Regions from separate parts of the Pantoea sp. B9002 genome, predicted to be linked through region 2. Evidence: predicted binding sites of a transcription regulator. Region 2 holds the regulator's gene; each other region holds the start of a gene.
What was found. The regulator PurR, encoded in region 2, represses purine synthesis genes. The targets are predictions, from matches to a motif close to CANGCAAACGTTTGCNTG.

Region 1 (7,775 bases), on a different contig from region 2:
ATCGCGGCCTTCAGATCGGCATCATCTTTACGCAAGCCCATACCGGTACCGACGCCAAAGACTTTTTCATCTTTAACCGCTGGGCCGGCAAACGCATATTTAGCGCCAACAGGCTGTTTCAGGAAACCTTCGCTCGCCTGTACTTCGTCCTGGAACGCGGCATCAATACGACCGGCATTCAGATCCTGATACACCAGATCCTGGTTAGCGTAAGGCGTAACGGTGACACCTTTTGGCTGCCAGTACTCTTTTGCATAGGTTTCCTGGGTAGTGCCCTGCAGCAGACCGATGTTTTTGCCTTTCAGCGATTCAATGGTCGGTTGCAGCGTAGAACCTTTAGGTGCCACTAAGCGCGCGTTCGCCGCGTACAGTTTTTCAGAAAAGTTAATCTCTTCCTGACGCTTTTCGGTAATTGACAGAGAAGAGATGATGGCGTCGATCTTCTTCGCTTTCAGCGACGGGATCAGCGCATCGAAATCACTTTCCACATAAGTACATTTAGTCTTGATACGCTTACAAATTTCGTTCGCCAGATCGATATCAAAGCCAACCAGCTGACCTTGCGCGTTCTTGGATTCGAATGGCGGATAAGTCGGGTCAGTTCCGATGCGCAGCGACTGCGGCACAGCGGCGAAGACGCTCGCGCTACTTACCATTGTCAGCATCAGAGAAAGAGCCAGAACTCGCTTTTTCATAGGTAACCCTCAAGTGAAGTGCTTATTGTTATGTGGTGCGTGATGTGTTGGTTTGCGCTGTAAGATGTGCACGTTTCATGCCAGTTGTGCGAATTGGCTAAACGCTGCGCAAGCGCGCTAAATACTGCGCCCGTGAGCGGCGCAAGCACTTAGTTTGTGAGGGAAATATAACAGTGGTGTGAGGAAGAAAAAGCGACATTGTTAACTTTTGGTGCACAAGATGCACGAAGAGTGATCGCACACGCGAATTTGCACACGAGCAGTGCATTAATGCACCATTATGCGCCACTCCAGCGAGTGAAAAGATCTTCTGGCAGCTCAATATCAAACTGATCGAGCACGCGATTTACCGTTTGATCGACTAAATCGCCGATCGATTGCGGACGATGATAGAACGCCGGCACCGGCGGCATGATCAGCGCACCCAATTCCGCGGCGGTGGTCATCATGCGCAGATGTCCCAAATGCAGCGGCGTTTCGCGCACGCACAGCACCAGCTTGCGCTGCTCTTTCAGCACCACATCGGCGGCGCGGGTCAGCAGGCTATCGCTGTAGCTGTGCACGATCCCCGACAGCGTTTTCATTGAACACGGCGCGATCGCCATGCCGAGCGTTTTGTAGGATCCGGATGAGATGCTGGCGGCGATGTCGCGCACGTCATGCACCACATCGGCCATCGCTTGCACCTCGCGCAGGCTGAAATCGGTCTCCAGCGCCAGCGTTTGCCGCGCGGCGGGGCTGATCACCAAATGGGTTTCCACCTCCGCCAGCGGTTGCAGCACTTGCAACATGCGCACGCCGTAGATCGCGCCGCTGGCGCCGGAAATACCAATGATCAGTCGTTTCATAATTCAGCCTTGCAGGTTCAGATTGCGGCAATGATAGCGGCTCGCTGAACAAAAATACAAAAACAAACAGGGCGGGATTGCGCCCGCCCTGCTTTTAATCTGCCACAACCGCTGGCTTAGCCTTCGTTGTGCAGCTCCAGACCTTCCACTTCTGTCTGACGCGCGATGGCTTTGGAATCGTCATTACGCAGCGACTGCAGATACTCAAGATACTGTTGATCGACGTCTTTGGTGACGTAGATGCCGTTAAAAACCGAGCACTCAAAGTTGGCGATATCCGGGTTCTCTTCACGCACTGCTTCAATCAGGTCGTTGAGATCCTGGAAAATCAATGCATCCGCTTTAATCAGCTGGCAGATCTCGTTAACTTCACGGCCATGCGCAATCAGTTCGGTAGCGCTCGGCATATCAATGCCGTAGACGTTCGGGAAACGGATTTCCGGTGCTGCCGAGGCGAGATACACTTTTTTCGCGCCTGCTTCACGTGCCATCTCAATGATTTGCTCAGACGTGGTGCCGCGTACGATGGAGTCATCCACCAGCAACACATTCTTATCACGGAACTCAGCACGGTTGGCATTCAGCTTACGGCGAACGGCGCTGCGGCGCTGCTGCTGGCCCGGCATGATAAAGGTACGGCCAACGTAGCGGTTCTTCACGAAGCCTTGACGATATGGCTTGTCGAGGATGCGTGCGATCTCCAGCGCGATATCGGTTGAGGTTTCCGGAATCGGAATCACCACATCGATATCCAGATCTTCCCACTCGCGGGCAATTTTGTTACCCAACTTGGTGCCCATCCGCACGCGTGCGCTGTACACCGAGATTTTGTCGAGGAACGAGTCCGGACGCGCGAAGTAGACGTATTCGAACAGGCACGGATTGGTTTTCGGGTTCTCGGCGCATTGACGCGTAGAGAGCTGGCCTTGCTCGGTGATGTACACCGCTTCGCCAGGCGCTACGTCACGAATGAACTCGAAGCCCAGCGTATCCAGCGCGACGCTCTCTGACGCCACCATGTATTCGGTGCGGCCATCGGCGATCACGCGCTTGCCCAGCACCAGCGGACGAATACCGTTTGGATCGCGGAAGGCGACCATCCCGTGTCCGATAATCATTGAAACCACTGCGTAAGCGCCGCGCACCTGCTGATGCACAGCCGCCACCGCAGCAAAAATGTTGTCAGCTTCCAGCGGATAGTGCTGAAAACGGTCCAGCTCCTGCGCGAAGATATTCAGCAGGATTTCGGAATCTGAGGTGGTATTAACGTGACGGCGACCCGTTTCGAACAGCTGTTTACGCAGTTCGTGGGCGTTGGTCAGGTTGCCGTTATGCGCCAACGTGATGCCGTAAGGAGAGTTCACGTAGAAAGGCTGCGCTTCAGAGGCGCTGGAGCTGCCTGCCGTTGGGTAGCGCACATGACCAATCCCGATGTTGCCCTGCAGACGCTGCATATGGCGCGCTTCGAACACATCGCTGACCAGGCCGTTGGCTTTACGCAAACGGAAGCAGTTAATAGCATCGATGGTACAAATGCCGGCGGCATCCTGCCCGCGGTGCTGAAGCACCGTTAACGCGTCATAGATTGACTGGTTTACTGGCATGAAACCGGTGATACCAACAATACCGCACATATTGTCATTTCCTCATTAGCCGCACTCCCGATGGTGTCACCGGGGTAAAAAACTCGACGTGCTTTTCAGGTAATCGAAAAACCACCTGATGATGTAACTGAACTGGGGAATGAGTTGCGACTGTTGCCAGTCCGGGCTTTTGGAAAAGCCGGTGAATGTATCGAGAAAGAACAGCATAGCAGACACGATCAGCACGCCACGCAACGCCCCGAAACAGACCCCCAACACCCTGTCGGTTCCCGACAAGCCGGTTTTCTCAACCAGCGAGCCGATCACATAGTTCACGATGGCACCCACAATCAGGGTGGCAACGAACAACACCGCGATAGCGATGCCGTTGCGAACCAGTTCGTCGTCAAAACCTGTAAACCAGACTGCAAGGTAGGCGTAATAATGACTGGCGACAAAAAACGCGCATCCCCAGGTAACGAGAGATAAGGCTTCCCGGACAAACCCGCGAATCAGGCTGACCAGAGCCGAAAAACCAACTACCGCAATAATGACGTAATCAATCCAGATCATGAACTCTTCCAGCCCAGTGCTATCGCACCCCTGCATCCAGTTCGGGGCGCATTCTAACAGAAAAAGAAAACGTTTGCGTAGGGTTTTCCGGTTCTGTTTCCGCAAAAAAGGCGATGAAAAAAACTTTCCTCGCCCTGTGTGTTATCAATGATTTAATCCACTGATATTCAATGATTTTCTTGCCGCGCTTCGCTACAAAAATTTTGTAAAGCCGCGCCTTTTTCTGCTATCGGCGCGGCTTATCAGCGCTTTATCGCGCGCTATACGGTTTCACCACGCCACCGAGGCCGGAGATGCTTTGCAACTCACTTAGCGAGCCTTGCAGCTTCGCTTTATTGGCATCCGGACCGACATAAATGCGGGTGATTTGTCCCTGCACCGGCGTAGACGGCACGGTGAAGGCGCGATAACCCGAGAGACGCAATTGCGCCACAATCTCGCTCACTTTCGCCGCGTTCTTCAGCGCACCGAGCTGCACCACAAATGCCTGACCGGCTGGCGCTGCGGGTTCGCTCTGCTTCGGCGTTTCCACCGGTTTCGGCTGTTCTACCGGTTTCGGCTGCTCGACAGGCTTCGGCTTCGGTTGCTCCACCGGTTTTGGCTTCGGCTGTTCAACCGGCTTCGGTTTCGGCTGCTCGACCGGTTTTGGCTTCGGCTGTTCCACAGGTTTCGGCTGCACTTGCTGATGCACCGGCGGCGGCGTCACCACGCTTGGCTCGCTATTCTGCGTGGGCTGCGCGCTGCCGTTGGTGGCGGTTTTACCACCGTTCTGATTCTGTGCCGCGCCCGCACCTTCCGGCGGCTGCGCCGGTAAAGGTTGCGTCACCGGCGGCACCATTTCGCTATCCTGCTGATCGTCCGGTTTTGGCACCAGCGGAATGGCGGCGAACTCTTCTTTATAGTGCTTCTTCTTACCGTCCAGCAGGCCGGGCAATACGATGACACCAATCGCCACCAGAATGACCGTACCGACTAAGCGATTTTGGAACTTACTTGCCACTGCCGTTCTCCGCTGCCATCGATTCCATAACCTGCGCTACGGTGTGGAAAGAGCCACACACCAGAATCACATCTTCGGGACGCGCCTGCTGACGCGCCGCTTGCCAGGCTGCATCAACGTTGCTGTAAGCCACACCGCCATCCAGATGAGCCAGCAGCTCATCGGCGGAGGCACCGCGCGGACCGTCGAGCGGCGCGCAGTACCAACGATCAACCTGTGGTGCCAGCGCCGCCAGCGTGCCCGCGATATCTTTGTCGTGCAGCATGCCAACCACCGCATGCACTTCACCGCTGTGCGGCTCTTCTGCCAGACGCGAAGCCAGATAATAAGCGGCATGCGGATTGTGCGCCACATCGAGAATGACGCGCGGCGCTTCACTGACGGTCTGGAAACGCCCCGGCAGAATCGCCAGCGGCAGATGCTGACGAATAATCGCTTCGCTCACCGTTAAACCCGACGCACGCAGCGCGGTAAGCGCGGTTGCGGCATTGGGTAACGGCACCTGCGGCAGCGGTAAATCGCGCAGCTCGCCGTGCGCATCCTGCAACGTCCAGCTGGCACCGGTTTGCTGCCACTGCCAGTCACGATTGCGCTGCAGCAGCACGGCGCCCTTCTCCGCCGCGACGTCGGCGATGGTGCCCGGCATATCGGCTTCACCGACAATTGCTGGTTTACCTGCGCGGAACACGCCAGCTTTTTCCCGGCCGATACTTTCACGATCCGGACCCAGCCAATCGGTGTGATCGAGCGCGATGCTGGTGATCACCGCCACATCGGCGTCGACTATATTGGTGGCATCAAGACGTCCGCCCAGGCCGACTTCAAGGATCACCACGTCGAGATTCGCCGCGCGGAACAGATTGAAGGCCGACAAGGTGCCGAACTCAAAGTAGGTCAGTGAAATGTCACCGCGCCCGGCTTCAATCGCCGCAAAACTGGCGCTGTGCTGCGCTTCATCCAGTTCAGCGCCCTGCACACGCACACGTTCGGTGTAACGCACCAGATGTGGCGAGCTGTAAACGCCCACGCGATAGCCCGAGGCCATCAACAGCGTTTCCAGCGTGCGGCAGGTGGTGCCTTTGCCGTTGGTACCGGCGACGGTGAAGACAAAAGGAGCGGGTTTGAGCAGGTCGAGGCGTGCGGCGACGCGTTGAATACGATCCAGACCCAGTTCAATGGCCTGCGAGTGCAGATGCTCAAGATAATGAAGCCACGTGGCCAAAGGCGACGTGGCTTGAGGAAGAGATTTGTCCATGTGTCCCGTTCAAAATCAATACATCGAATAACTTAAGGTCGCGGACCACGTTGGATGCAACCTTAAGTATTCAATGTAGACGGTGCATTGGAGGAAAGGAACGTTATGCGCCTTTCCGTTGCCTGTCAGGCTTCGTTGCTCTCCGGCTCAGCCACATTTGGCTGATCACCATCCAGCTGCGGCGCTGGCAGGTTCATCATTTTCGCCAGCAGGCTCGCCAGCTTAAAGCGCATTTCCGGACGACGGATGATCATGTCGATCGCGCCTTTCTCGATCAGGAACTCACTGCGCTGGAAGCCCGGCGGCAGTTTTTCACGCACGGTCTGCTCGATAACGCGTGGACCGGCAAAGCCGATCAGCGCTTTCGGTTCCGCCACGTTGAGATCGCCCAACATCGCGAAGCTGGCTGATACGCCGCCCATGGTTGGGTCGGTCAGCACGGAGATGTACGGCAAGCCGCGCTCCTGCATTTTCGCCAGTGCCGCACTGGTTTTGGCCATCTGCATCAGCGACTGCAGCGCTTCCTGCATACGTGCACCGCCTGACGCGGAGAAGCAGATCAGTGGGCAGTTGTCTTCCAACGCCTGCTCAACGCCACGCACAAAGCGCGCGCCAACCACTGAACCCATTGAGCCGCCCATAAAGGAGAACTCAAAGGCCACAGCAACAATTGGCATGCCGTGCAGCGTGCCTTTCATCGCCACCAGCGCATCTTTCTCACCGGTGTCTTTCTGTGCGGCGACCAAACGGTCTTTATACTTCTTCGAGTCGCGGAACTTCAGCAAATCCTTCGGTTCCAGCTCGCTGCCCAGCTCAACCAGCGAACCTTCATCCAGCATGCTATGCAGACGCTCACGGGCGTGCATGCGCATGTGATGGTCGCACTTCGGGCAGACCTCGAGGTTACGCTCCAGCTCGGCGCGGTACAGCACCTGTCCACAGCTATCGCACTTGGTCCACACCCCTTCCGGGATGCTGGCTTTGCGCGTTGGCGTGGCAGTGCTTTTATTCAGTATGCGTTCAATCCAGCTCATTGATGACCTTTCTATTTAATGCTGACCTGGTCCAGTCTTCTCATTGCTGCTGAAATCACCTTCAGCAGGCCGTAAATGTCGCTCATTAAACCACAACCCGTTCACGCTGTGGATAAAAATCTGGTAACGAGCTTACTGTGACTTCTGCTGGCGGCGATGACGCCACACTTCAATTACGCCTGGCAGTATCGAAACCACGATGATGCCGACGATCAGCAGCTTCAGGTTCTCCTGCACAATCGGCAGGTCGCCAAACAGGTAACCGGCGTAAGAGAACAGCAGCACCCACAGCAGTGCGCCCGTCACATTGTAGAGCGCGAAGTGGCGATAAGACATGTGTCCCATCCCCGCCACAAAGGGGGCAAAGGTTCGCACGATTGGTACAAAGCGCGCAAGTATAATGGTTTTGCCGCCGTGGCGATCGTAGAACGCGTGGGTTTTATCCAGGTAACTGCGACGGAAAATTTTCGAGTTCGGGTTACTGAACAACTTCTCACCGAACAGACGCCCAATAGTGTAGTTCACCGCATCACCAAGGATGGCGGCGATCACCAACAGCGTTACCATCAGGTGCACGTTGAGATCGTTACCCGGCAACGCCGCCAGCGCACCGGCAACAAACAGCAGGGAATCGCCTGGCAGGAACGGCGTGACCACCAAACCCGTTTCACAGAACAGAATCAGGAACAGAATGGCGTAAATCCAGATGCCGTACTGCGCCACCAGCTCGGCCAAATGCACATCAATATGCAGAATAAAATCGACTAAAAAGTGGATGAAATCCATA
Region 2 (7,775 bases):
CACAATCCAGGCGCGTTTTTTGGATTGCAAATTAGTAAGACGCGCGGCGGCGATGCGCAACGTATCTTTAAAATGCCGCGGTAATTGTTTATCCAGATGGTGTTTTAAAACGCGATGGAAGAACATATCGAGCTGTTCGCACTCCCACCAACCATCCATGTAACTTTCACCTAATCCAAGCGATCCTTCCTCGAGAACGCGTTTAAAAAAATCTGGATGCTTTACCTGAATATCCCAGGGACGAGTGCCATTAACTGCAATATCAGCACGCTCTAGCAGTTCATTGACGATCCGAAACCAGTGGTTTTCTTCAAGGCTCACTTCTTCTATAACAGATGAACTCATAGCTTCTCCATCACCTTCCGATCTGAACCTGAGAAAAAGAATAGCCAATTTCCCAAGACCTGTGAGAGAACTCACGGAAAATCCGTGCGCCAGAAATCCGACGTTTTACAGAGGCATGAATTTGAATAGAAAAGTTGGACGCAACACTGGAGTATCGTGCAGACGCCATCCCGCGACAGAGTCGCCAAAGGTATTACATTTATATTATTGATTTAATACAGAATTACTGACCCACAGAGTATATGCTCACGTGGGTCAATATTCAACGGGTTATCGTTAGTTTGCTAACGAAAAGCGTTGAGTTATAGATTATCTTCGCAGGGACGGGAAGTGTGGGCAATATCACTTTGTGCGTTTGCCGATCGCTGGCAGACAAAGCCCGCCCACGCCAGTACCACGGTGGCTACCATCACTAACGTGGTGTTGAACAGCGCCTGCTCAAGGCCGGCGGAGACCAGCAGGCTGGCGACAAAGCACAATCCCAACTGGAATAAGTTCTGTAATCCTGCCGCTTTACCGGTGGCGTGCGGGAAGGGCGCTAATGCGCTGGCAACCACAATCGGATAGATCGCGCCATTGGCCAGCGCCATGCCGCAAAAGGGCATCAGCAGCACAAACAGCGGCGCTGAAGGCATCAGAGCGATGACAAACAGACTCAAAATACTCAGGCTATACAGCACCAGCAACCACGGCAGCAGTTGCGCGCCCTGATAACGATTTAACAACGTGCGACAGCCAAAACCGCCAATCAGAAACGCAATGGTCTGCGGAATATAACTCAGGCCAATGTCGCCCGGCGTCAGGCCAGCAGCGGAGAGAATGAAAGGTGAGCCCGTCAGCCAGGCGAAAAAGCTCGCCGAACATGCCGAATAGATCAAGACGTTACCGCTGTAAACGCGGGTGCCTAGCAAGGTGAACCAGCCGGGCTGTTTGCCTGTGGCAACTTTCTCGCGCTTAGGCGAGGTTAACTGCAGCGTACCGATCAGCAACACCACGGCAACCAGCGTCAGCGTGATGAAGATGCTGCGCCAGTGGAAGTGGCCGATCAGCCAGGCACCGAGCAGCGGTGCCAGCGCCGGCGACAGCGCAACCAGCGGCATAATCGTCGCAAACACTTTATTGGCTTTGGCTTTTGGATAGTGATCCACCACCAGCGCCTGCCAGCTCACGGCAGCGGCACAAACGCCAATCGCCTGCACAAAACGCAGCGCCAGCATCAGGCGGACATCGGTCACCCACAGCATCCCCAGACAACCGAGGGCGAAGATGGCTAAGCCCGCCAGCAAAATCGGCTTACGTCCGTAACGATCCGACAACGGTCCCCAAAAAACCTGGGCGCAGGCAAAACCGCCGAGAAACAGACTCAGGCTGGCGCTGATGGTGCCGGGTGCGGTAGCAAAATCACGCTGCATATCGCCAAAGGCGGGTAAATACATATCCGTGGCAAGAAAGCCGAGCATGCTGAGCACGGCGAGATAAGGCATAAATGCTTTAGACGACAACATGTTGATTCTCTTTTGGGCAGGTTGAACGCCGGGGAGTGTAAAAGGATGCAGCGCGCTTTGTGAAACGCTAATATTTGCATAGTGCTGTTAAATTTTTTGAAGGCAAAATTATGTGGTCAGAATATGCGCTTGAAGTAGTGGATGCGGTGGCGCGCACCGGTAGTTTTAGCGCGGCAGCGCAGGAGCTGCATCGCGTGCCTTCTGCCGTCAGCTATACCGTGCGTCAGCTGGAAACCTGGCTGGCGGTGCCGCTGTTTGAGCGCCAGCATCGGGAAGTGGTGATGACACCGGCGGGCGAGCATTTTGTGCGTGAAGGCCGATCTGTTATCAAAAAAATGCTGGCAACTCGCCGACAGTGTCAGCAACTGGCAAATGGCTGGCGCGGCGAGTTGAGCATCGCGGTTGACTGCATTGTAAAACCGCAGCGCACGCGGCAGTTAGTGAAGGACTTCTATCGCCATTTTCCCGATATGGAGCTGATTATCAGCTACGAAGTGTTCAACGGCGTGTGGGATGCGTTGGCTGATGGTCGGGTGGATGTGGCGATTGGTGCAACCCAGGCAATTCCGGTGGGCGGACGTTTTGCCTTTCAGGACATGGGCGCGCTGAACTGGCGCTGTGTCGTAAGTCCCGATCATCCGCTGGTAAACAGCAAGGAGCTGGATGATGAAACCTTGCGGGCGTGGCCATCGCTGGTGCTGGAAGATACCTCGCGTGCGTTGCCGCGCCGTATGACATGGACGCTGGATAATCAGCGGCGGTTGGTGGTGCCAGAGTGGGAAACCGGGATGGATTGTTTGCTGGCAGGATTGTGCGTCGGAATGGTACCGGGCCATTTGGCGCGTCCGCTGCTGGACAGCCACAAACTGGTTGAACTGGCGCTGCCGCAGGCGTTTCCCGACAGTCCGTGCTGCGTAAGCTGGTCCGAACAGCGCGCGTCACCGGCGCTGGCGTGGTTACTGGCTTATCTCGGGGATGCCGAAACGCTGAACCACGAATGGCTCAGCGAAGTGTCGGCTTAGCGGCGATAGTCGCGGAACGGACCGTACGCCACCGAACGGCGTTCAATCAGCGTTGGCTGGACTTCGATTGTTTGCGGATCTTCGCGCTTGCTGGTAATGCGATCCAGCAGCATTTCCAGCGCTTTTTCACCCAGTTCGGCTTTCGGCTGGTGCACGGTGGTCAGCGCTGGGGTGAAATAGCGCGCGTTGCGCACGTTATCATAGCCAATCACCGAGATATCCTGCGGTACGCGCAAACCCATCTCATCAGCGGCGCAAATCGCGCCCATCGCCATGATATCGCCACCGCAGAACACCGCGGTTGGACGCTGTTTCTGATTTAAAATCTGCTGCATCGCCTGATAGCCCGATTCAGGTTCAAAGTCGCCCTGAACCACCCATTCCGGACGCACCGTAATGCCCGCTTCGTTCATTGCCTGCAGGAAGCCAGCATGACGTCCGCCGCCGGTGTTGCGCTCCATCTGGCCTGGAATGGCACCGATATCGCGATGGCCGCGTTCGATCAGATAACGCCCGGCGAGATAACCGCCCTGAAACGCATTGTCCTGCACGGTATCGGTGAAATCACCGCGTGACGCGCCCCAATCCATCACCACCATGGGGATATTGCGGTTCTCTTCCAGCATCTGCAGCAAATCGTCTGGATATTCCGAACACATCACCAGCAATCCATCGACGCGCTTTTGCGCCATCATCGACAGGTAAGCGCGCTGCTTTTGCAGATCGTTGTGCGCATTGCCGAGAATCAGCGTATAGCCGCGTTCGAAACACCGGTTCTCCACCGCTTCGATAATTTCAGCAAAGTAGGGCGCTTCGCTAGAGGTCGCCAGCAGACCCAAGGTTTTGGTGTGATTGACTTTGAGACTACGCGCCACGGCACTCGGCGAGTAGTGTAATTCTTTGATCGCTTCCCATACGGCGTTACGCGTCTCTTCCGCAACGAAACGCGTTTTGTTGATGACATGCGAAACCGTGGTGGTTGAGACACCCGCGCGTTTTGCGACATCTTTAATTGTTGCCATGAAAATGGTACTCCTGGGCTTATCGCAACTTACTGATAAGTATATTGTTAAACGTTTGCGTCTGCTAATGCTTTTACAGCCCAAAAAAGCGGGCAAAACGGTAGGTTCTAGCAGGCGAAATCACTTCATCACGCTGTAAATACAGCATGCGCAAAATCTGTTGCGCAACGAAAGGCGGCGATTCTAGCAAGCTGGCGCGGATAACACGAGATTTTTGCCCATTGCTGTGCGAAAATCGCCTTAACCCTGATGATTGTGTGACTAAGGAGTTGTGATGAATACCGACCTGAAGCTGGCGCTAATGACCACTGTTGGCGCACTGTTGATGATTATCGCCTTTAGCTTTACCGCGATCATGCATTAACAAAAAAGCCGGAGCTGAGAACAGCATCCGGCTTTTTTATCTTTGTTGCGCAACAACTAGCGAATGGTTTTTGGCGTCATCATACGACGCGCGCCCACATAGTGTTTCTGCCAGTAATCCTCACCCAATGCGCTAATCTGAATATCTTTGCCGGTACGCGGCGACTGAATGAATTTACCATCGCCGAGATACACGCCCACATGGTCGGCGGTGCCGCGATTATTGATGCGGAAGAACACCAGATCGCCTTTCTCCAGCATTTCACGCTTGATCGGTGCCGCATCGCGCAGGTGGTACATCTCATTAGCGGTGCGTGGGAGTTTGAATTTAACCAGATCTTTATAGGCGTACCACACTAAGCCGCTGCAGTCGAAACCGGTGTGTGGCGAAGCGCCGCCCCACTGATAAGGTTTACCGAGCTGACCCATTAATTTGGTCATCGCCGTTTCACGCGCTTTTTGGTAACGCTGGCGGTGCGCTTTACTCATTTTGATGCCGGTCAGTGCTAACGCTTCATCATTGACGGCGATCTCTGGCGTTTTCTTCGCTAACCGTTGATGACCGTATTTCTTAGCAGAGAGTTTCAGCGGGGATTTTTTGCTGGTGGTTTTGTGCAGCGCGGTTTCTGTTTTGGTCTGTTTTTTGAGTTTGAATTTTTGAACAGCAGTCAGGCGCGATTTTTTGGTGGTGGTTTTCACCGGACGTCGTTTGCGGCGCTCGTCTTCACGTGCGCTCTTTTTCTCTGCTTTAAGCGAACTGGCGTTAACGGGCGCATGCGGAGATGCAGCGGCCACATTAAAGAACAGTTGGGCTAAAGCCAGTATGAAAAGCGTAATTAGTAGACGCATAATCCGGTTACAGGTTAAGCAGGCTGAATCAAAGCAGACTGCGGAAAAGTGAGAGAAATCTGATCAAGTGACCAGCGCCGAGGCAATTCTAATCCACTTTTTTTGCAAAAGGTAAGGCCTTTTTCCATTAATATGTTACCAGATTGATTCTGTAGCAAAAATGAGCGATTTCAGCTGGTTAACACAGCGAAACTATTGCTAATTATTAATTTATTAATGCCAATTAATGATATGAAAATGTTATTTGTCATGCGTTAACTTAACAAACATGGCGATTAGCCAGTGCAAACGCAAAATCCCGTTTTCAGTACGGGAGCGAAATCGCTACAATAAACAAACACGAAGTAGAAGATTAAGGAAGGCAATAATGAGTACTGTTGAAAAAATTCAGCGTCAGATCGCAGAAAACCCGATTCTGCTGTACATGAAAGGTTCGCCGAAGCTGCCAAGCTGCGGTTTCTCGGCGCAAGCCGTGCAGGCGCTTTCTGCGTGTGGCGAGCGTTTCGCTTATGTGGACATTCTGCAGAACCCGGACATTCGCGCTGAAATGCCAAAATACGCTAACTGGCCAACCTTCCCGCAGCTGTGGGTCGATGGTGAACTGGTCGGCGGCTGCGACATCATCGTTGAGATGTTCCAGCGCGGTGAACTTCAGCCACTGCTGAAAGAGACCGCTGAGAAGTATAAAGAAGCGGAATAATGCAGAAGGCCGACAAATGTCGGCCTTTTCTTTGGTTACTCGGCAGACGCGTCGTCTGCGGATTCTTCACTGAAAGCCAGCGGCCAGCCGCCCAGGCGTTTCCAGCGGTTCACCAACTCACAGAACAGCGTCGCGGTTTGCTCAGTGTCATACAGCGCCGAATGCGCTTGCGTGCTATCAAACTCCATTCCCGCCGCTTTACAGGCTTTCGCCAACACGGTTTGCCCGAGCACTAAACCGCTCAATGCCGCGGTATCAAAAGTGGCAAACGGGTGGAACGGATTGCGCTTCAGGCTGGCGCGCTCTGCGGCCGCCATCACGAAGTTGAGATCGAAAGTGGCATTGTGCGCCACGATAATGGCGCGATTGCAGCCGCTATCTTTGGTGCCTTTGCGCACCATTTTAAAAATCGCATGCAGGGCTTCATATTCACTTACCGCACCGCGCAGCGGATTGGTGGGATCGATGCCGGTAAACGCCAGCGCCGCAGGATTCAGAATGGCGCCTTCAAACGGTTCCACATGAAAGTGCAGCGTTTCATCGCGGTGCAACCAGCCGTCTTCATCCATTTTCAGCGTGGTGGCTGCAATTTCCAGCAGTGCATCGGTTTGTGCATTGAAACCCGCGGTTTCAACGTCGATCACAACAGGATAAAAACCGCGGAAGCGTTGGTGGAGAGCGTTTAAAGCGTTCGATTCAGACATCAGGATCTCATGGCAATAAATAGGGCAGCGCGCATTATGGCAAAAATCGCAGGAGGGTGCAGCAGGAGAGGGAAGTCAGCCTGCAAATAGCAGGCTGACGAGCAACCTTAGTTGCCTAAGCCGTGACCGGCATGTTTGTTTTCAATCAGCTCGATTTTGTAGCCGTCTGGATCTTCAACAAACGCAATAATAGTTGAACCGCCTTTAACCGGGCCCGCTTCACGCGTCACGTTGCCGCCCGCGCTGCGAATGCGTTCGCAGGTGTCAGCCACATTGTCCACGCCCAGCGCGATATGGCCGTAAGCGTTGCCGAGATCGTATTTATCCACGCCCCAGTTGTAAGTCAGCTCAATCACCGCGCCTTCGCTCTCTTCGGTGTAGCCAACGAATGCCAGAGTGTATTTATACTCGGTGTTTTCGCTTTGACGCAGCACGCGCATGCCGAGCACGCGGGTGTAGAAATCGATAGAACGTTGCAAATCGCCAACGCGTAACATGGTGTGAAGTAAACGCATAACATCCTCTTTTTTAAAACGTCATCAGTGCATGACAAGCAACTTAGTATACACACTGATGAAACAACGCTGCCGCCTATCCGCCGCGGCAGCTATTTTCTTACAGGGTTGGATAATCGGTATAACCTTCCGCGCCGCCGCCGTAGAAGCTCTCAGGACGCTGCGGATTGAGTGGCGCATCCTGCTGCAGACGGGCAACCAGATCCGGGTTGGCGATAAAGTCGCGACCAAACGCCACCGCATCAATCAGGCCGCGCGCAATCAGATCGTCGGCTTTCTCAACGGTGTAAGCACCGGCACCGATGATCACGCCTGGGAACAGGGCGCGCACTTTTTCACGGAATGCATCGCTGTAAGGCTGTCCGCCCGCCCAGTCTGGCTCAGAAAGGTGCAGATAGGCGATGCCGCGTTTGCCTAACTCGGCGATGTACCACAGCGCCGCTTTTTCTTCTTCCGGGCCATTTTCCAGATTCTGGAAGGCACCGATTGGCGAAACGCGGATACCGATGCGATCGGCAGACCAGTTGGCAATCGCCGCATCCACCACTTCCAGCGCGAAACGGCCACGCTTCTCAATCGAACCGCCGTACTCATCGCTACGCTGGTTTGAGCCGGGCGCGAGGAACTGGTGCATCAGATAGCCGTGCGCGGAGTGCAGCTCCAGCAGGTCGAAATCGGCTTCACGCGCATTGGCAGCGGCCTGACCAAAATCTTTTACGATTTGCTGAATTTCAGCCACTGACAACTCGC
Region 3 (7,775 bases), on a different contig from region 2:
GCGGCAGGTGGTCACGGTTCGTTTGGTACCAAGCTGGGTGATTATGTGATTGCTTATGCACTGCCAGATGCGAAGTAAGTTTTCGCGTTGAGGTAATGAAAAAGGCGGACTGTGAAGTCCGCCTTTTTTTGTGCTCGATCTTTCGGTATTGCAGGCTTCGTAGCGGCGCGATTCATCGCGCATATCAATGGCGGGTCGACGCCCATCCAGGCACATTGCGCAATAAATTGCGCCGCTACGGTATGTGCGGGTTTTAACTTTAACGCTTTCGCAGCACCCGCGCGTTTAACAGCGCGCACAGCGCCATAATCACGCAGGTCGCCAGAAACACCGGGCGCATGCCAAACGCGCCGCCGATAAAGCCGCCAAACAGCGGACCTGAAACCTGGCCGACATACTGCGCCGAAGTGGAATAACCCAACATCTTACCCACCTGCGACTGCGGCACGCTGTGGCGAATCAGCGCCGTAACGCACGGCATCAAGCCACCCAGCGCCATGCCCATCAGAAAACGCAGCACCACCAATTGCCATGCTTCGCTGATAAACGCCTGCGGGATCAGCAGCAGCGCGCAGGCTATCAGCCCATACACCAGCACGCGACCATGCCCGACGCGATCGGCCAGCCGTCCCAGACGCGGCGCGGAGATAATGCTACCGAGCGCGGCGGCCGCCATCACCAATCCGGCGGTGACCGTCACCGCGTGATCGCCACTGACAAACTGGCCGATATACAGCGTGATGATCGGCTCAATCGACATATTGGCGAAAATCAGCAGCATGCCCGACAGCCACATCAGGCGCACCACCGGCAGATTCAGTGACTTCGCGTCGTCGGCGGCGCTTTGCGGGGTTTTCTTTCCGGAGGAGCGCGGCACCTCTTTCAGCAAAAAGGTGGTGGCGAGGAAGGCGAGGAAAATCACCGCGCCGGTCAGCCAGAACGTATGGCGAATGCCAATCAGCGGCGGCAACACGCCGCCCAGCAGCGGCCCCACCACATTGCCGGCCATAATGCCGGACGACAGCACGCCGAGCGCCCAGCCGGTTTGCTCTTTCGGCGTTTGCGCCGCCACCAGAATGGTCGATCCCGAGGCATAACCGCCGAGCAAACCCGCCAGCAAACGCAGCGCTACCAGCTGCCACGGCGCGGTGGCCATGCCAATCAGCGACATCGCAATCGCCATGCCGAGGCTGGCGCGGATCAGCATCAGTTTACGGCCATAGCGATCGGCCAGTTTGCCCCACAGCGGCGCGGTCAGAGCGGCGCTGAGGAAGGTGGCGCCGTAGGCCGCGCCCGACCAGCGCGCAATCGCCGCCGGTTCTTGCACGCCGAGTTGCTGCACATAGAGCGGCAGAAACGGCAACAGTAGCGTCATCGCCACAATGGTGCTGAACGAACCCAGCACGCAGACAAATAAATTTCGCTTCCAGTGTTGCTGTTCGGGCGCTAACGCGAGTGGAGGTTGCTGCATGGTGATATCCCTGTTTTTTGCTTTTTTAGCAGGCTAACAGTGACCCTTCGCAGAAAACAGAGTAGCGCGGATAATTGCCAGGCGGCGCAGCATTGTTGCCAGATAACAACAATCACGCCGTGCCGAGCGCGTTGATTAATGCATCGCACAGCAAGGTGACCGGCGAAGAGGGCTGCGGCTGCTCTTTCAACAGCAGATAGCTGTGCAGGCGATCCATTTGCCACTCCGGCAGCACCTGCTGGATTTCGCCGCGCGCTAAGGCATCCTGCGTCATATAGGCGGGCAGATAAGCGATGCCGGTGCCCGCCAGCGCGGCATTAAGCAGCGCCATGCTGTTGTTGGCGCGGAAACGGCTGTGCACATCCAGCGCCAGGCGCTGTTTATCACGGCGAAACGGCAGCGCGGCGGTGTGCGCCGGACCGTGAAACAGCAGCAAGTCGTGGCGCATCAGGCGGTCGGGATGATCGATGGCCGCATGCGCCGCCAGATAATCTGGCGTGGCGTACAAGCCCCAATCAATGCTGGCGAGTTCACGATAATTGGCCGCGTCGGGCGCACGCGCGCGGATCACAATCGCCACGTCGGCGCTGGGTTGCGGGTCATCGCTGGTGGTGAGTTCGAGATCGACGTTGATGTGAATATGGCGGCGAATAAAGTCATTCAGCGTCGGCACCACGCACTGACAGCCGTAAGTGATCGGCGCCTGTAAGCGCACGTTGCCTGCGGGCAGTTGATGCACCTGCTGCACAAAGGCGTCGGCGCGATGCATCTCTTCCAGCATGCGCACGCAGAACGGATAGTAAGCCTGGCCGAGCTCCGTCAGCACCACTTTGCGCGTGGTGCGCTGCAACAGCTTGATACCGAGGCGCACTTCCAGTCGCGCCACTTCACGGCTGACGTGGGATTTGGAGACGCCTAAGGTGCGGGCGGCTTCGCTAAAACTTTGCCGTTCCACTACGCGTGCAAACAGCATCATGGCGGAGAGATTATCGCTGTTGTCCATGTTCTCTGGCAGTTAAGAGAGTGAGAACAGCAGCTTAAAAGCAAATGTAGTCATTAGTCCATCATCGTACGTTTCGTAGCGGCGCGATTCATCGCGCTTATTAATGATGGCAACGAGCCCATCCAGATATTGCGCAATAAATTGCGCCGCTACGAATAATGCGCATAGACATACATCAACTCGCCATCGCTAATGGGAACAATAAACGATCCGGCTCGACACGACGCTGGCGCCGCAGTTGGCCTGGCGTCACCATGAAGTAGTTTTTGAAGGTGCGAGTATAAGCCTGCTGCGTATCGAAGCCGTAACTCATCGCCACCTGCAAAATCGCCTCATCGCTGTTGATCAGCGTCAGCGCAGATTCGGTTAAACGGCGCTGGCGAATATACTCGGCCAGCGAAAAACCGGTGTGCTGACGGAACAGACGTTGCAGATGCCAGCGGGAGTATCCCGAGCGGCGTGCTACTTCATCCAGATGAAGATCGTGCCCTAAGTTATTCTCTATCCAGTCCAGCAAACTACGGATAAATTCGCGCTGATTCATGGGATTCTCCTGCGTTGGCAATATGTCCAGTGCAGCCACAATAGCGCGTTAAATTTATCCCTTAATTAGCAGAAAATTAGCGCAGAATTAGCAAGCGGGAAAACGGCTATAATTCTGGCCTAATTATCTGTCGCTACACTGCGTTCAGTTAAGTTGGAGGGCATCATGCGTGTGCTGCTGGTAGAAGATGACGAAATGATTGGCGCGAATCTGCAGCAAGCGCTGGAAGCGGCAGGTTGGTCGGTGGATTGGGTTCGCGATGGCGTGTATGCCAGCAATGCCTGGGCCGAAGGCGGCTATACCTGCGTGTTACTGGATCTGGGCTTGCCGCGTGAAGATGGCTTGCAGGTGCTGCGTCGTGCGCGCACGCGCGGCGACATGACGCCGGTGCTGGTGCTCACCGCCCGCGATACCGTGCAGCAACGCATTCAGGGATTAGACAGCGGCGCGGATGACTATTTGCTGAAACCCTTTGATCTGCAAGAAGTGCTGGCGCGTATGCGCGCCATTACCCGCCGTCGCCACGGTGCGGCAGATTCTCTGCTCGGCAGCGGCGATGTGCAGATCGACATCATGACGCGCGAAGTGTTGTACAAAGGCCAGCGCGAACAGCTCACCGCACGCGAATATGCCCTGCTCTACGCCTTGCTCGAGCGGCCGGGCGCCATTCTTTCGCGCGAACAGTTAGAAAACCGCATTTACGGCTGGGGCGAAGAGGTCAGCAGCAACGCGGTGGATGTGCTGATCCACGGTATGCGTCGCAAACTGGATAACGAAGTGATCCGCAATGTACGCGGACTAGGCTGGCGGGTACCGGCAATATGAAACCTTTCACCTTTATGCGCTCGCTGCGTAACAAGCTGCTCGCCACGCTGGTGATTCTGCATCTGGCGATGATTGGCGGCGTCACCTGGTATTTCTATCACTGCTACGGCGACATGATGGGCACCATGAAGGACGATCAGCTCGCCAAGATCGCCGATGCGTGGGCCAGCAGCCAACGCATGCCGGCGCTGATGCCAATGGTGATGCATGAAGAGAAACTGAAAAGCACCTATATCGTCCAGCTGTGGGACGAAAGCAATCATCTGCGCGCCAGCTCCTGGCCGGGCCTGCATGCGCCCCTGCAGCTGAAAAAAGGCTGGACCGATTTGAAAGTCGGTGACTGTGGTGATGACTGCCAATGGCGTGTTTACACGCGGCCCGGCGAGCTGGGCAGTGAAATCGGCAATATTCAGGTGCTGCACAATATCGGCTACATGAAAAGTATCATGGTCAAGCGAGCGCTCTCCGCCATCATTCCGCTGGTGCTGATGATGCCGCTCTCACTGATTGTGATATGGCTGGTGGTGCGGGCCATAACGCGCGATTTACGTGTGGCGTCGCGCCATATCGCAGCGCAGGAAACCCTGCATCCGCATAGCGTTTCTCCCGATGGCTTGCCGGATGAAGTGCTGCCGCTGGTGGCGGCTTACAACTCCTTGCTGGATAAACTGCGCGCGGCCTGGTCATCGCAGCGCCAGTTCCTCGAAGATGCGGCGCATGAGCTGCGCACGCCGGTCACCGCCGTCACTTTGCAGCTGGAGAATCTGCGGCAACATATTCAACCGGGTGAAGCCAGCCGCCAGTTCGATCAGCTGGAAGCGGGCGTAACGCGCACGCGCCATCTGGTGACGCAGCTGCTGAATATCTCGCGTCAGGAAGATCAATCGGTGGTCGCCACGGTGGAAAGCATCGAGCTGGACGACCTGCTGAAAGAGAGCATTGAGCAGCTGATGGTGGTGGCGGATAAGCGCGGTATCGATATCGGCTTTAATGGCACCACGCACTATCGCCTGCACGCCAGCCGCTCCGACCTGCGCAGCCTGTTCGATAACCTGATTGGCAATGCGATGCTGCATACGCCGGAAGGCAGTTTGGTCGATGTGCTACTGCATCGCGTCGGTAATCACACCGTGGTGGATATCGTCGATAACGGGCCCGGCATGGCGGAATCCTTTATCGAACGCGCCTTTGACCGCTTCACCCGTTCGCCGGATGTGCAGGCGCAAGGCAGCGGACTGGGCTTGTCGATTGTGCGCAGCGTGGCGCAGAAACATCAGATGCAGGTTGCGCTGTCGAACCGCCACGATCCGCAGGGCCAGATTGCCGGCCTGCAGGTGCGCGTTACATTGCCATAAACCGCACCGTGCCGTAGCGGCGCAATTTATTGCGCATTATCGCAGCGACACTGTGCATCATCATAAGGGCGCGCGATAAATCGCGCCGCTACATCCCTTCCCTACATCAAACACGTTTCCTGCTGTACGCGACACGTAAACGGTTGCGGGGTTCCGTTCGCTACATGGCTTTAATGTGATAGTGATCACATTTCCAGTGAATCAAACTGCAACACTTTTTGACAAACGTGACCAAAATCTATTTTCTATGCCTCTGTTACAGGCACATTACGCAAGCTTGAAAATCTGGCGATGCAGACCGGATACAACAACTCACTGCCCATCCCCTGGGATCAATTTCACCCGATCGCGGCGACGGCCCGGCGATCAAAAGCATGTGGTTAACAATAATGAAATATAAAGCGTTGATAGCAGGGGCCTTATTGGCCAGCAGCTGGACTGGTGCGGCACAAGCGGCAGACAGCGATCCGCAGTACGTTTCTGACTGGTGGCATCAGAGCGTGAACGTGGTGGGCAGCTACCACACCCGTTTCGGACCACAGTTCAACAATGACGTGTACCTGGAATACGAAGCCTTTGCCAAAAAGGATTGGTTCGATTTCTACGGCTACCTCGATCTGACCAACTTCTTCGGCGTGGGCAACAGCAACGCTAACGGCGTGTTCGACCACGGTTCGCCGATGTTCATGGAAATTGAGCCACGTTTCTCCATCGATAAGCTGACTGGCACCGATCTCTCTTTTGGTCCGTTTAAAGAGTGGTATTTCGCCAACAACTACATCTATGACATGGGTCGCAACAGCGATAACCGTCAGAACACCTGGTACATGGGTCTTGGCACCGACATCGATACGCACAGCGATATCGGCCTGTCGCTGAACGTTTACGCGAAATACCAGTGGGAAAACTACGGTGCGGCGAACGAGAACAGCTGGGATGGTTATCGCTTCAAGGTGAAATACTTTGTACCGATTACCGACCTGTGGGGCGGCAAGCTGAGCTACATCGGCTTCACCAACTTCGACTGGGGTTCAGATCTGCGTGATAAGTCCGATCGTTCACGTACCAGCAACTCGATTGCGTCCAGCCACATTCTGTCGCTGAACTACGATCACTGGCATGTTTCTACCGTGGCGCGTTACTTCCACAACGGCGGCCAGTGGGCTGACGGCCAGGAGCTGAACTTTGGTAACGGTCCGTTTGAAGTGAAATCGACTGGTTTTGGCTATTACCTGGTAGTGGGTTACAACTTCTAAGCTGTTGGTTTCCCTCACCCTAACCCTCTCCCACAAGTGGGAGAGGGTACAGATTGTGCCCCTACCAACACCCTCTCCCGCTTGCGGGAGAGGGCTGGGGTGAGGGCCAGCGCGCACCCTCTACTCAAATCTGCGGCTTATACGCATTCACCATCCACGGCACGCCGAACTTATCGGTCAACATGCCAAAGCCATTGGCCCAGAACGTCGGTGCCCAGCTTTTCGTTACCTCACCGCCCGCTGACAACGCATCAAACCAGCGCTTGCCTTGCGCCTCATCCGGCGTGGATAAACTCACGGCAAAACCGCTATAAGCCGCCTGCGGTGCGCCGTCACTCATCATCAATTCGCCCTGTCCGATGCGCAGATGGGCATGCATGATCTGCTCCGGCGAAAAGCTCACGCCCGAGATGCAACCTTCATCCTCCACCGGCGTTTCATCTGGCATATCGCCATAGGTCATCTTGAACAGCAGCTCGCCGTCGGTGGCGTCAAGGTAGAAGGCAATCGCCTCTTCGCAGCAACCGCTGTAAAACACATACGGGGTAACTTGCATGGTCTGTACTCCATAAAAGGAACGTCCACTGCAAGTGTAGTGCGCATTATTTATACAGTTGCGAGCCAGGCCGCACTCTTACCTTTGCTGACAGTAGCGCCGGAACAGCTGCGCCATATAGGCACTCATCGGTGTCAGCGCGGTGTCTTTGCGCTGGATAAGATAGAAAGTGGCTTTCGGTAAGGGTTCGTCGAGATCGAGGGAAATCAGCTGGCCGCCATGTGTAGGATCTTCAATCACATCGCGCGAAATAATGCTGACGAAATCGCTCTGCGCCACCAGGCTGGTGCAGGCCATAAAAGTCTCGCAGGTGACGACAATTTTCGGCGCCATGCCGCGCTCGCCAAACAAATCGTGCAGCAGCCGATAATAGCTCCCTTGCGGCGTCGGCATGGTCCAGTCGCAGTGCTGCAGCTCGGCCAGCGTGCGCGCGTGCGCCATCGGATGCCCTTTGCGCATCACCACCTGATAGTCGCGCTCCATCAGCCGTTCAAAAATTAACTCCTGATCGAGATGATTTTTATCGTAGGTATTGATGGTGAAATCCAGCTCGCCCTGGCGCAGTTCATGCACCATCGAAACCAGCTGGCCTTCAACAATTCGCACCTTTACCAGCGGATACTCGCGATGAAACTGATTGATCACCTGCGGCATAACCGTGCGCGCAATACTGCCGCCCACGCCGATGTTGACGCGCCCGCCGGCCAATCCCAGCCGCTGCTGAATATCCTCCTGCGCCACCCGCAACTCTTCCAGCACCAGGCT
Region 4 (7,775 bases), on a different contig from region 2:
TCACTCCCGTTTCAGAAGCTTTAATGGCATTTGTGATTTGCTCTTCGCTATATCGTGACTTTCTCATAAATGCTATTACCTTTCTTATCAATTAGTGGATGAGAATTACTGTATTAATATCTGGCACTGCAAAAACACTATTAATGCAGTATTAAAGTGCGCGATTTGAATTGCGAGGGTTAAATTAAGATATTTAGAAGAAATATCATCATGGGATAAATCTTATTTTATTCCGAATGGCATTGAACGCCTTCCTGGCTTTAGGTTTTTGATATAAATTCTCTCCATCCCAAATGCAGAAAAATACTACATTCATTGGAAAATCGGCATAAACCACTTGCAGAAATGTCAGGGTATGCCAGTAAACTTTTGCTTAGAATTTAGGCTGAAATCGTTTACATCCACAGAGTTTCGCACCGGATATAATCGGAATTTTCCTGAATATAATTCCTAATTACTGACGCGAGTCTCATTTTTCGGACCAGTTTGGTTTGAAGTTAATAAATTAAGTCAGGCCCACTAAGCGCTTGTTAATTCATTTCAAGGACGTTGTACCGAAAGTTGTTGTAGTTCGTAATACTAAGGATCAGTCAATGAAATTGAGCGTAATGTCGAATGCCGCCTGGATGATGTCTGAAAAGATTGTCTCCGTGTTCGGCGTCATATTTGTGACCTCCTACGTGGCAAAATCCTTTGGTCCAACCATCTTTGGCCAAATGGCGTTTTCGACCTCGCTGTTTTCCATGGTGCAGACCGTGGCGATTTTCGGTACGGAAACCATTCTGTTTAAACGTATCAGTAAGAGTGCGCCGAAAGGGCTGCGCCTGATGACCGTAGCGCGCAACATGCGCATGGTTTTGCTGTTGCTCACATCGCTGCCCGTCTTGATTTGGGTCTGGTACAACATGCAGGAAAACTTCCTCGCTTTTGCACTGGCCTCGTTTATCTCATCGGTTTTCGTGACGCAAGACACCTTCAGTGTCTACAACAATGCGCGCTTAGCGTCGCGGCTGAATACCATCGCCAACTCTGTCGGATTGCTGCTGGGCTTCAGCTTAAGTTTCGCCATTGCCTGGCTGCACCTCAATCCGCTGTGGCTGACCGTGTCGATTGTCGCCGTCACGTTGGTGCCGTACGTCATTAAGCGTTTTAACTTTTATCGCGAAAATCAGGATGTGGCGCCGCCGCAGGATAAGCGCAACACCTATCTGCGCTATTTGCTGTACGCCGGATTGCCGCTGGCCATCTCCAGCATCTTTATCTCGGTGCAGGTGAAAGCGGCACAGATGTTCCTGGCAGGCATCGCCTCAGCGCGCGATCTCGGGCTGTTCGCCGCCGCCAATACCATTTCGGCCTCCTGGATTTTTATTCCGGTCGCCATCATCACTTCCTGCTTTTCGGAAATCTTCCGCGAGCGTGGAGAAGCCGCCATCAAGTTGACAGCACGGCTTAATGGCTATGTCATGGGTGTTTCATTGTTGTTGTTAGCGGTGATCGCGATGTACGGCGAAAAAATCATCATCGCTTTGTATGGTCACGAGTACACACAGTCAGGAAGTCTCATTACGTTGTTGTCGTTAGCAACCTGCTTTTCGGCGATGGGGACCGTGGCGTATCGCTACATGGTCAAAGAAGGCGGGTTTAATTATCTGTTAAAGAAAATCGTTTGCCTGATGGTCATCAGCTTGCCGCTGTCGTGGTGGCTGATCCAGAGCTACGGCATCATGGGTGCCGCGTGGAGCGTTTTCATCTCAGAATTGCTGTCTCTTACCGTAATGAATTACTTCTTCAAAAACGGCGTCATTCAAAAAATCCAGGTTTCCTCACTCAACTACAAAACCTACAAATGAGGTCAGATATGCTCAAGTTGAAAGATGAACTCAGAAGAAGCGTTCAGTACTTCATCAAGAAGATGCCCTGGGCATACCAGGATCGTATCTACTATTTTCATAAGTTCCGCAAATTGCCCAATTTGCGCGAGCCGAAAGTGTTTAATGAGAAGGTGCTGTACCGCAAATTCGTCCATGGCGATTATCAGATCTATGGCCGTCTGTCGGACAAATATTCGGTGCGTGAATATATCGCCGAGAAAGTGGGCAGCGAATACCTGATCCCGCTGGTTTACGAGACCAGCGATCCAAGCTCGTTGCACACGCTGCCGAGCTGGAAAAATACCGTTATCAAGCCGAATCACGCCTCCAACATGGTGGAGATCCTGCTGGAAGAGCCGGATGCGCTGAAGAAGCAGCAGATTATTAGCGACTGCCATCGCTGGCTGAAGACCGATTTCGCCAACGAAGCGCGTGAGATTCACTATCGCTACATCAAGCCACGCATTCTGGTGGAGCAGTACATTGGCGATGGTAAATCGGCACCGATTGACTACAAGTTCCACATGTTCAACAAGCGCGACGGCAGCTTTGAGTATGTGCTGCAGGTGATCTACAACCGCTGCAATCCGCTGTTGTCGATGAACTTCTATGTCAACAACCTCAACGAGGCGTATCACAAAATTCGTGATACCGGTCTGGACGTGACGCCGCAAATGGCCTCGTTGCAGCACGCGTTGGCGTTGAGTAAAAAGCTGGCGAGCGATTTCGATTATGTGCGCGTGGATTGGTACATCGATAACGAGCAGATCTACTTCGGCGAATTAACCTTCACGCCGGGCGCGGGTTTGGTGACCGGTTTGGATCGCGGGCTAAATCAGATGATGGGTGATATGTGGATTCAGGATCGTCGCGGTACGAAGATACCGGGCATCACGGTGGCGGAAGTGACCATTCCGGCCGTATTGAAGAAAATTTAGAATCACACAGCAAAATAAAAAACCCCGCTTCGGCGGGGTTTTTTATTGGCGGCGATTAAGGCATTGGCCAATCGGTTGGCGTCTGGCTCATCACTTCAATAAAGGCGTTTTTGGAGATTTCCATAAAGTTATGCAGATTCTCCATGCTCAGCGTGATACCGAGCAGGCCAGTAACAAACCAGCATGACATGCCAACGCCGATGCCACCGCACAGCAGCGCCATCACGTGATGACTGTTCTGACGCAGTCGAATTTTCATGGTGCTGGCGAAGAACATCATTACCGCACTCAGGAGTTCCCAGCGCATTACAATCAAACTGGTGGTTAAGGTGGCCATCTGCAAAAACCTCTTAGAATCAGTGATATCCCCGACATTCAATCGACATCACTGGCGGCTAAGAAGGAAGGTCAGGGAAGTCCTTCTGGCCGTCTTACTGAATACAGGAAAGTGTGACTTGGCTCACATTATATCACTCGATTTTAAATTTTGAACAAAATTTATACCTGGTATGGTAGAAAGATTTTTATCGAAAAAAGAGGGGAAAGCGGGGAGTGAAAAGAGGTGCGCCCGCAAGGGGCGCGCAGAAAGGGTTAGCTAACCGGGCAGCACTCGCCGGTTGTACGCTGGGCAAAACTGGTCATGTTGTTGTCTGCACAGTCAAAACTGAGCAAGCGCGGACGCTGAATCATCGCCTGGCGACGCATGGTGTGACGATAAGCGGTTGGCGTTTGCGAGAACTGACGGCGGAACACGCGCGAGAAAGTCTGCTGCGAGTCGTAACCGTATTGCATCGCGATATCGAACACCGGACGCTGGGTTTGACGCAGCGCTTCCGCGGCCAGCGTCAGACGACGTTCGCGAATATAGCCACCCAGCGTTTGTTTCGTGACAGCACGGAACATACGCTGCAGATGCCATTTTGAGTAACCTGATTTTGCCGCGACTTCATCAATAGACAGCGCTTTATCCAGATTCTGATCGATCCAGTTGGACAGCGAATGAATGATTTCCTGTTGCATCATAGCCTCATCCTTCTGATGTTTTTTGCCTGGTGAGAAATTCGAAGTTTTGCTGGGGTGCGAGTATAATTCCTCAAGTTAACTTGAGGTAAAGGCCCTAAATGAAAAAAGAACGCAATTACCCGAAGCCGGTTTTGACGCCGGGTGAAGTGGCGAAGCGCAGCGGCGTGGCGGTGTCGGCGCTGCACTTCTATGAGACCAAAGGATTGATTTTTAGCTCGCGTAACGGCGGCAATCAACGTCGCTACAGCCGTGACGTGCTGCGTCGTGTTGCCATCATCAAAATTGCGCAACGTATCGGCATTCCGCTGGCGACGGTGAGCGACAGCCTGACGCATGTGCCGGCTAATAAACGGATGTCGACGCAGGAGTGGGACGCGTTGACGCAACACTGGCGCGAAGAGTTGGATAAACGCATCGAAACCCTCACGCGCTTGCGTAACGATCTTGATGGCTGCATTGGCTGCGGCTGTTTATCGATGCGCGATTGTCCGCTGCGCAATCCCGGTGACCGGCTGGCCGAGCAAGGTTCGGGCGCGGTGCTACTCGATCCGGAACAGGACGAGCAAAAACGCTGATCGACTATACTTGGCGGAACACTTTTACCGGCAAGGAAACCGTATGATCACCGTTCACCATCTGGAAAATTCCCGCTCGCATCGCGTGTTATGGCTACTGGAAGAGCTCGCGGTGCCTTACCAAATCAAACGCTATCAGCGTGAAAACAGCCTGCTGGCACCTGATTCCTTAAAGAAAGTGCATCCGCTGGGCAAATCCCCGGTGATCACTGACGGCAATCGCGTGATTGCTGAGTCAGGCGCGATTCTCGAATACCTGCAACTGAAGTACGACAGCGAGCATCAGCTGGCGTTGAGTCATGAAGATGAGCAGATTCAGGCGCGCTACTGGCTGCACTACGCCGAAGGTTCACTGATGCCGCTGCTGGTGATGAAGCTGGTGTTTGCCCAGTTAGGTAAGAAGCCGGTGCCGTGGCTGCTGCGCCCGGCCGGCATCGCACTGAGCAAAGGGATTCAGAAAGCCTGGCTGAGCAAGCAGCTGGCTTTGCACGGCCGCGTAATTGAAGAGCATCTCACGCAGCATGCGTTTTTTGCCGGTTCACGATTTAGCATCGCCGATGTGCAGATGAGCTTCCCGCTGCTGGCGTTGCAGTTGCGTGGCTCGCTACGCGATACGCCCGCCACCGTCCGCTGGCTGGAAACCATGCAGCAGCGCGCTGCCTGGCAACGTGCGATCCAGCAGGGCGGCGCGATTCAATTGCAGAGTTGATTGCAGCCAGGTCGCCATGAATGGCGACCCTGCGGGGCGAATGCCTGGCTTTATCCTGTAATGCCCGCGATTAGTAGTTGAAAACCCCATGGCAAACGCCAGATAATCGTTTGCCTTTTTTCCGCGTCCCCCTTTACGGCCTGGAATACGCGGCGACGTAAACGATTGCCTGGATTTTCATCATGAAAAACCGCCATCAGGGAACGGCAAACGTGCGCCGCGCGGCGACTCACATCACAAAAAAATTGAGGAAGAATTATGTCTGGCGAATCGCGCCCGGCCAGTGGAAAACTGGACGCCTGGTTCAATATCTCTGCACGCGGCAGCAGCGTGCGTCAGGAAGTATTGGCGGGTCTGACAACGTTTCTGGCGATGGTGTACTCCGTCATCGTGGTGCCCGGCATGCTGGGCAAAGCGGGCTTCTCGCCAACGGCGGTGTTCGTTGCCACCTGTCTGGTCGCCAGTTTTGGTTCGATCATCATGGGTTTGTGGGCCAATCTGCCGATGGCGATTGGGTGCGCCATCTCGCTGACCGCCTTCACCGCCTTCAGTCTGGTGCTCGGCCAGCACATCAGCGTGCCGGTGGCGCTTGGTGCGGTGTTCCTGATGGGCTTGCTGTTCACGCTGATTTCGGTCACCGGCATCCGCGCATGGATTCTGCGGAACTTACCGATGGGCGTGGCGCACGGAACCGGCGTAGGTATTGGCCTGTTCCTGCTGCTGATCGCCGCTGACGGCATTGGTTTAGTGGTGAAAAATCCGGCTCCGGGCTTGCCGGTGGCGTTGGGGCAGTTCGCTTCGTTCCCGGTGATTATGTCGCTGGTGGGACTGGCGGCTATTTTTGGTCTGGAAAAACGCCGTGTGCCGGGCGGCATTCTGCTGACCATCATCGCCATCTCGATTCTCGGCCTGATTTTCGATCCGGCAGTGACCTATCAAGGTCTGTTCGCCATGCCGAGCCTGAAGGATGCCAACGGGCAATCAGCGATGTTCAGCCTCGATATCATGGGCGCGCTGCAACCGGTGGTGCTGCCAAGCGTGCTGGCGCTGGTGATGACCGCGGTCTTTGATGCCACCGGCACCATCCGCGCGGTAGCGGGGCAGGCGAATTTGCTGGATAAAGAGGGGCATATCATCAACGGCGGTCGTGCGTTAACCACCGATTCCGTTAGCAGCCTGTTTGCCGGTTTAGTCGGCGCTTCGCCAGCTGCAGTCTATATCGAATCGGCGGCGGGCACGGCGGCGGGCGGAAAAACCGGTCTGACGGCGATTGTGGTCGGTTTGCTGTTCCTGGTGATTCTGTTTATGTCGCCGCTGGCCTATCTGGTTCCGGCTTACGCGACCGCACCGGCGCTGATGTACGTTGGCTTGCTGATGCTGAGCAACGTGGCAAAAATCGACTTCAACGATTTCGTTGATGCGATGTCTGGCTTGCTGACTGCGGTGTTCATCGTGCTGACCTGCAACATCGTCACCGGCATCATGCTCGGCTTCGCTTCACTGGTGATTGGTCGCCTGTTTGCCGGTGAGTGGCGCAAGCTGAATGTGGGCACCGTGGTGATTGCTGTCGCGCTGGTTGCGTTCTACGCCGGTGGCTGGGCCATCTGACTTTAAAGCGAATAAATTTCGAGATTATTCTCTTTCTGCCCCACGCCGCACATCGGGTTGCCCCGCTGTGCGGCGTTTTGTTTTACACTTTCCCACGCAACAACATCGCTTTAATGAAATTGATTCGCCTAAGGAAAGCATGGAAATCTTCTTTACTATTCTCATCATGACGCTGGTGGTTTCACTCTCCAGCGTGGCGGCACGTATTCTGCCGTTTCAAATTCCCCTGCCGCTGGTGCAAATTGCCGCCGGTGCATTACTCGCATTTCCCGTCTTCGGCCTGCATGTCGATTTTGATCCGGAACTGTTCCTCGTGCTGTTCATTCCGCCGCTGCTGTTTGCGGATGGCTGGAAAACGCCGATCAACGAGTTCCTCCATCACGGTCGCGAAATCATGGGGCTGGCGCTGGTTCTGGTGCTGATCACCGTGGTCGGGATTGGCTACCTGATTTACTGGCTGGTGCCGGGGATTCCGCTGATTCCCGCCTTTGCGCTGGCGGCGGTGCTTTCGCCAACCGATGCCGTGGCGCTGTCCGGCATTGTCGGTGAAGGACGCATCCCGAAAAAAATCATGTCGATTGTGCAGGGCGAAGCCCTGATGAACGACGCATCGGGCCTGGTATCGCTGAAGTTTGCTGTCGCGGTGGCGATGGGCACCATGGTGTTTACGTGGGGCGGCGCCAGCGTTGAGTTCCTCAAAGTGGCGGTCGGCGGTTTGGTCGCCGGTGTGGCGATATGCTGGCTGTATGGCCGCTCACTGCGTCTGCTGAGCCGCTGGAGCGGGGATGACCCGGCAACACAAACCGTGCTGCTGCTGCTGTTACCGTTCGCCTCGTACCTGATTGCGGAACACCTTGGCGTGTCGGGCATCCTCGCCGCCGTCGCCGCCGGTATGACCATCACGCGCTCCGGCATTATCCGCCAGGCACCGCTGGCGATGCGTCTGCGTGCGAACAGCGTGTGGCAGATGCTGGAATTCGTGTTCAATGGCATGGTGTTCCTGATGCTCGGCCTGCAGCTGCCCGACATCCTTTCCACCTCGATTGCGCAG

Region 1: cvpA (colicin V production protein) is a predicted target of PurR. The motif match lies at 3,762-3,779, and genes of this name have one in related genera.
Region 3: HX773_RS01220 (nucleoside-specific channel-forming protein Tsx) is a predicted target of PurR. The motif match lies at 5,331-5,348, and genes of this name have one in related genera.
Region 4: HX773_RS01055 (NCS2 family permease) is a predicted target of PurR. The motif match lies at 5,271-5,288, and genes of this name have one in related genera.

Annotation. Positions count from the first base shown of each region.
Region 1 covers NZ_JACAPA010000010.1:259,024-266,798, reverse strand. The annotation lists gene argT (lysine/arginine/ornithine ABC transporter substrate-binding protein ArgT) at 1-695, opposite strand, end outside; gene HX773_RS08425 (UbiX family flavin prenyltransferase) at 974-1,543, opposite strand; gene purF (amidophosphoribosyltransferase) at 1,660-3,177, opposite strand; gene cvpA (colicin V production protein) at 3,214-3,699, opposite strand; gene dedD (cell division protein DedD) at 3,950-4,699, opposite strand; gene folC (bifunctional tetrahydrofolate synthase/dihydrofolate synthase) at 4,689-5,954, opposite strand; gene accD (acetyl-CoA carboxylase, carboxyltransferase subunit beta) at 6,080-6,988, opposite strand; gene HX773_RS08395 (DedA family protein) at 7,121-7,774, opposite strand.
Region 2 covers NZ_JACAPA010000017.1:14,415-22,189, reverse strand. The annotation lists gene cfa (cyclopropane fatty acyl phospholipid synthase) at 1-345, opposite strand, end outside; gene punC (purine nucleoside transporter PunC) at 648-1,850, opposite strand; gene punR (DNA-binding transcriptional activator PunR) at 1,961-2,872, shown strand; gene purR (HTH-type transcriptional repressor PurR) at 2,869-3,894, opposite strand; gene HX773_RS11090 (YnhF family membrane protein) at 4,169-4,258, shown strand; gene HX773_RS11085 (C40 family peptidase) at 4,315-5,106, opposite strand; gene HX773_RS11080 (Grx4 family monothiol glutaredoxin) at 5,471-5,806, shown strand; gene rnt (ribonuclease T) at 5,842-6,510, opposite strand; gene gloA (lactoylglutathione lyase) at 6,618-7,025, opposite strand; gene HX773_RS11065 (alkene reductase) at 7,126-7,775, opposite strand, start outside.
Region 3 covers NZ_JACAPA010000002.1:115,547-123,321, reverse strand. The annotation lists gene HX773_RS01250 (glucose/quinate/shikimate family membrane-bound PQQ-dependent dehydrogenase) at 1-78, shown strand, start outside; gene HX773_RS01245 (MFS transporter) at 260-1,471, opposite strand; gene HX773_RS01240 (LysR family transcriptional regulator) at 1,584-2,474, opposite strand; gene HX773_RS01235 (helix-turn-helix domain-containing protein) at 2,650-3,018, opposite strand; gene HX773_RS01230 (response regulator transcription factor) at 3,184-3,843, shown strand; gene HX773_RS01225 (HAMP domain-containing sensor histidine kinase) at 3,840-5,198, shown strand; gene HX773_RS01220 (nucleoside-specific channel-forming protein Tsx) at 5,588-6,454, shown strand; gene yjdN (VOC family metalloprotein YjdN) at 6,579-7,010, opposite strand; gene HX773_RS01210 (LysR family transcriptional regulator) at 7,089-7,775, opposite strand, start outside.
Region 4 covers NZ_JACAPA010000002.1:62,994-70,768, forward strand. The annotation lists gene HX773_RS01020 (IS3 family transposase) at 1-67, opposite strand, end outside; gene HX773_RS01025 (polysaccharide biosynthesis C-terminal domain-containing protein) at 594-1,850, shown strand; gene HX773_RS01030 (ATP-grasp fold amidoligase family protein) at 1,859-2,809, shown strand; gene HX773_RS01035 (YjcB family protein) at 2,865-3,146, opposite strand; gene soxS (superoxide response transcriptional regulator SoxS) at 3,401-3,832, opposite strand; gene soxR (redox-sensitive transcriptional activator SoxR) at 3,931-4,407, shown strand; gene HX773_RS01050 (glutathione S-transferase family protein) at 4,451-5,116, shown strand; gene HX773_RS01055 (NCS2 family permease) at 5,375-6,724, shown strand; gene HX773_RS01060 (Na+/H+ antiporter) at 6,864-7,775, shown strand, end outside.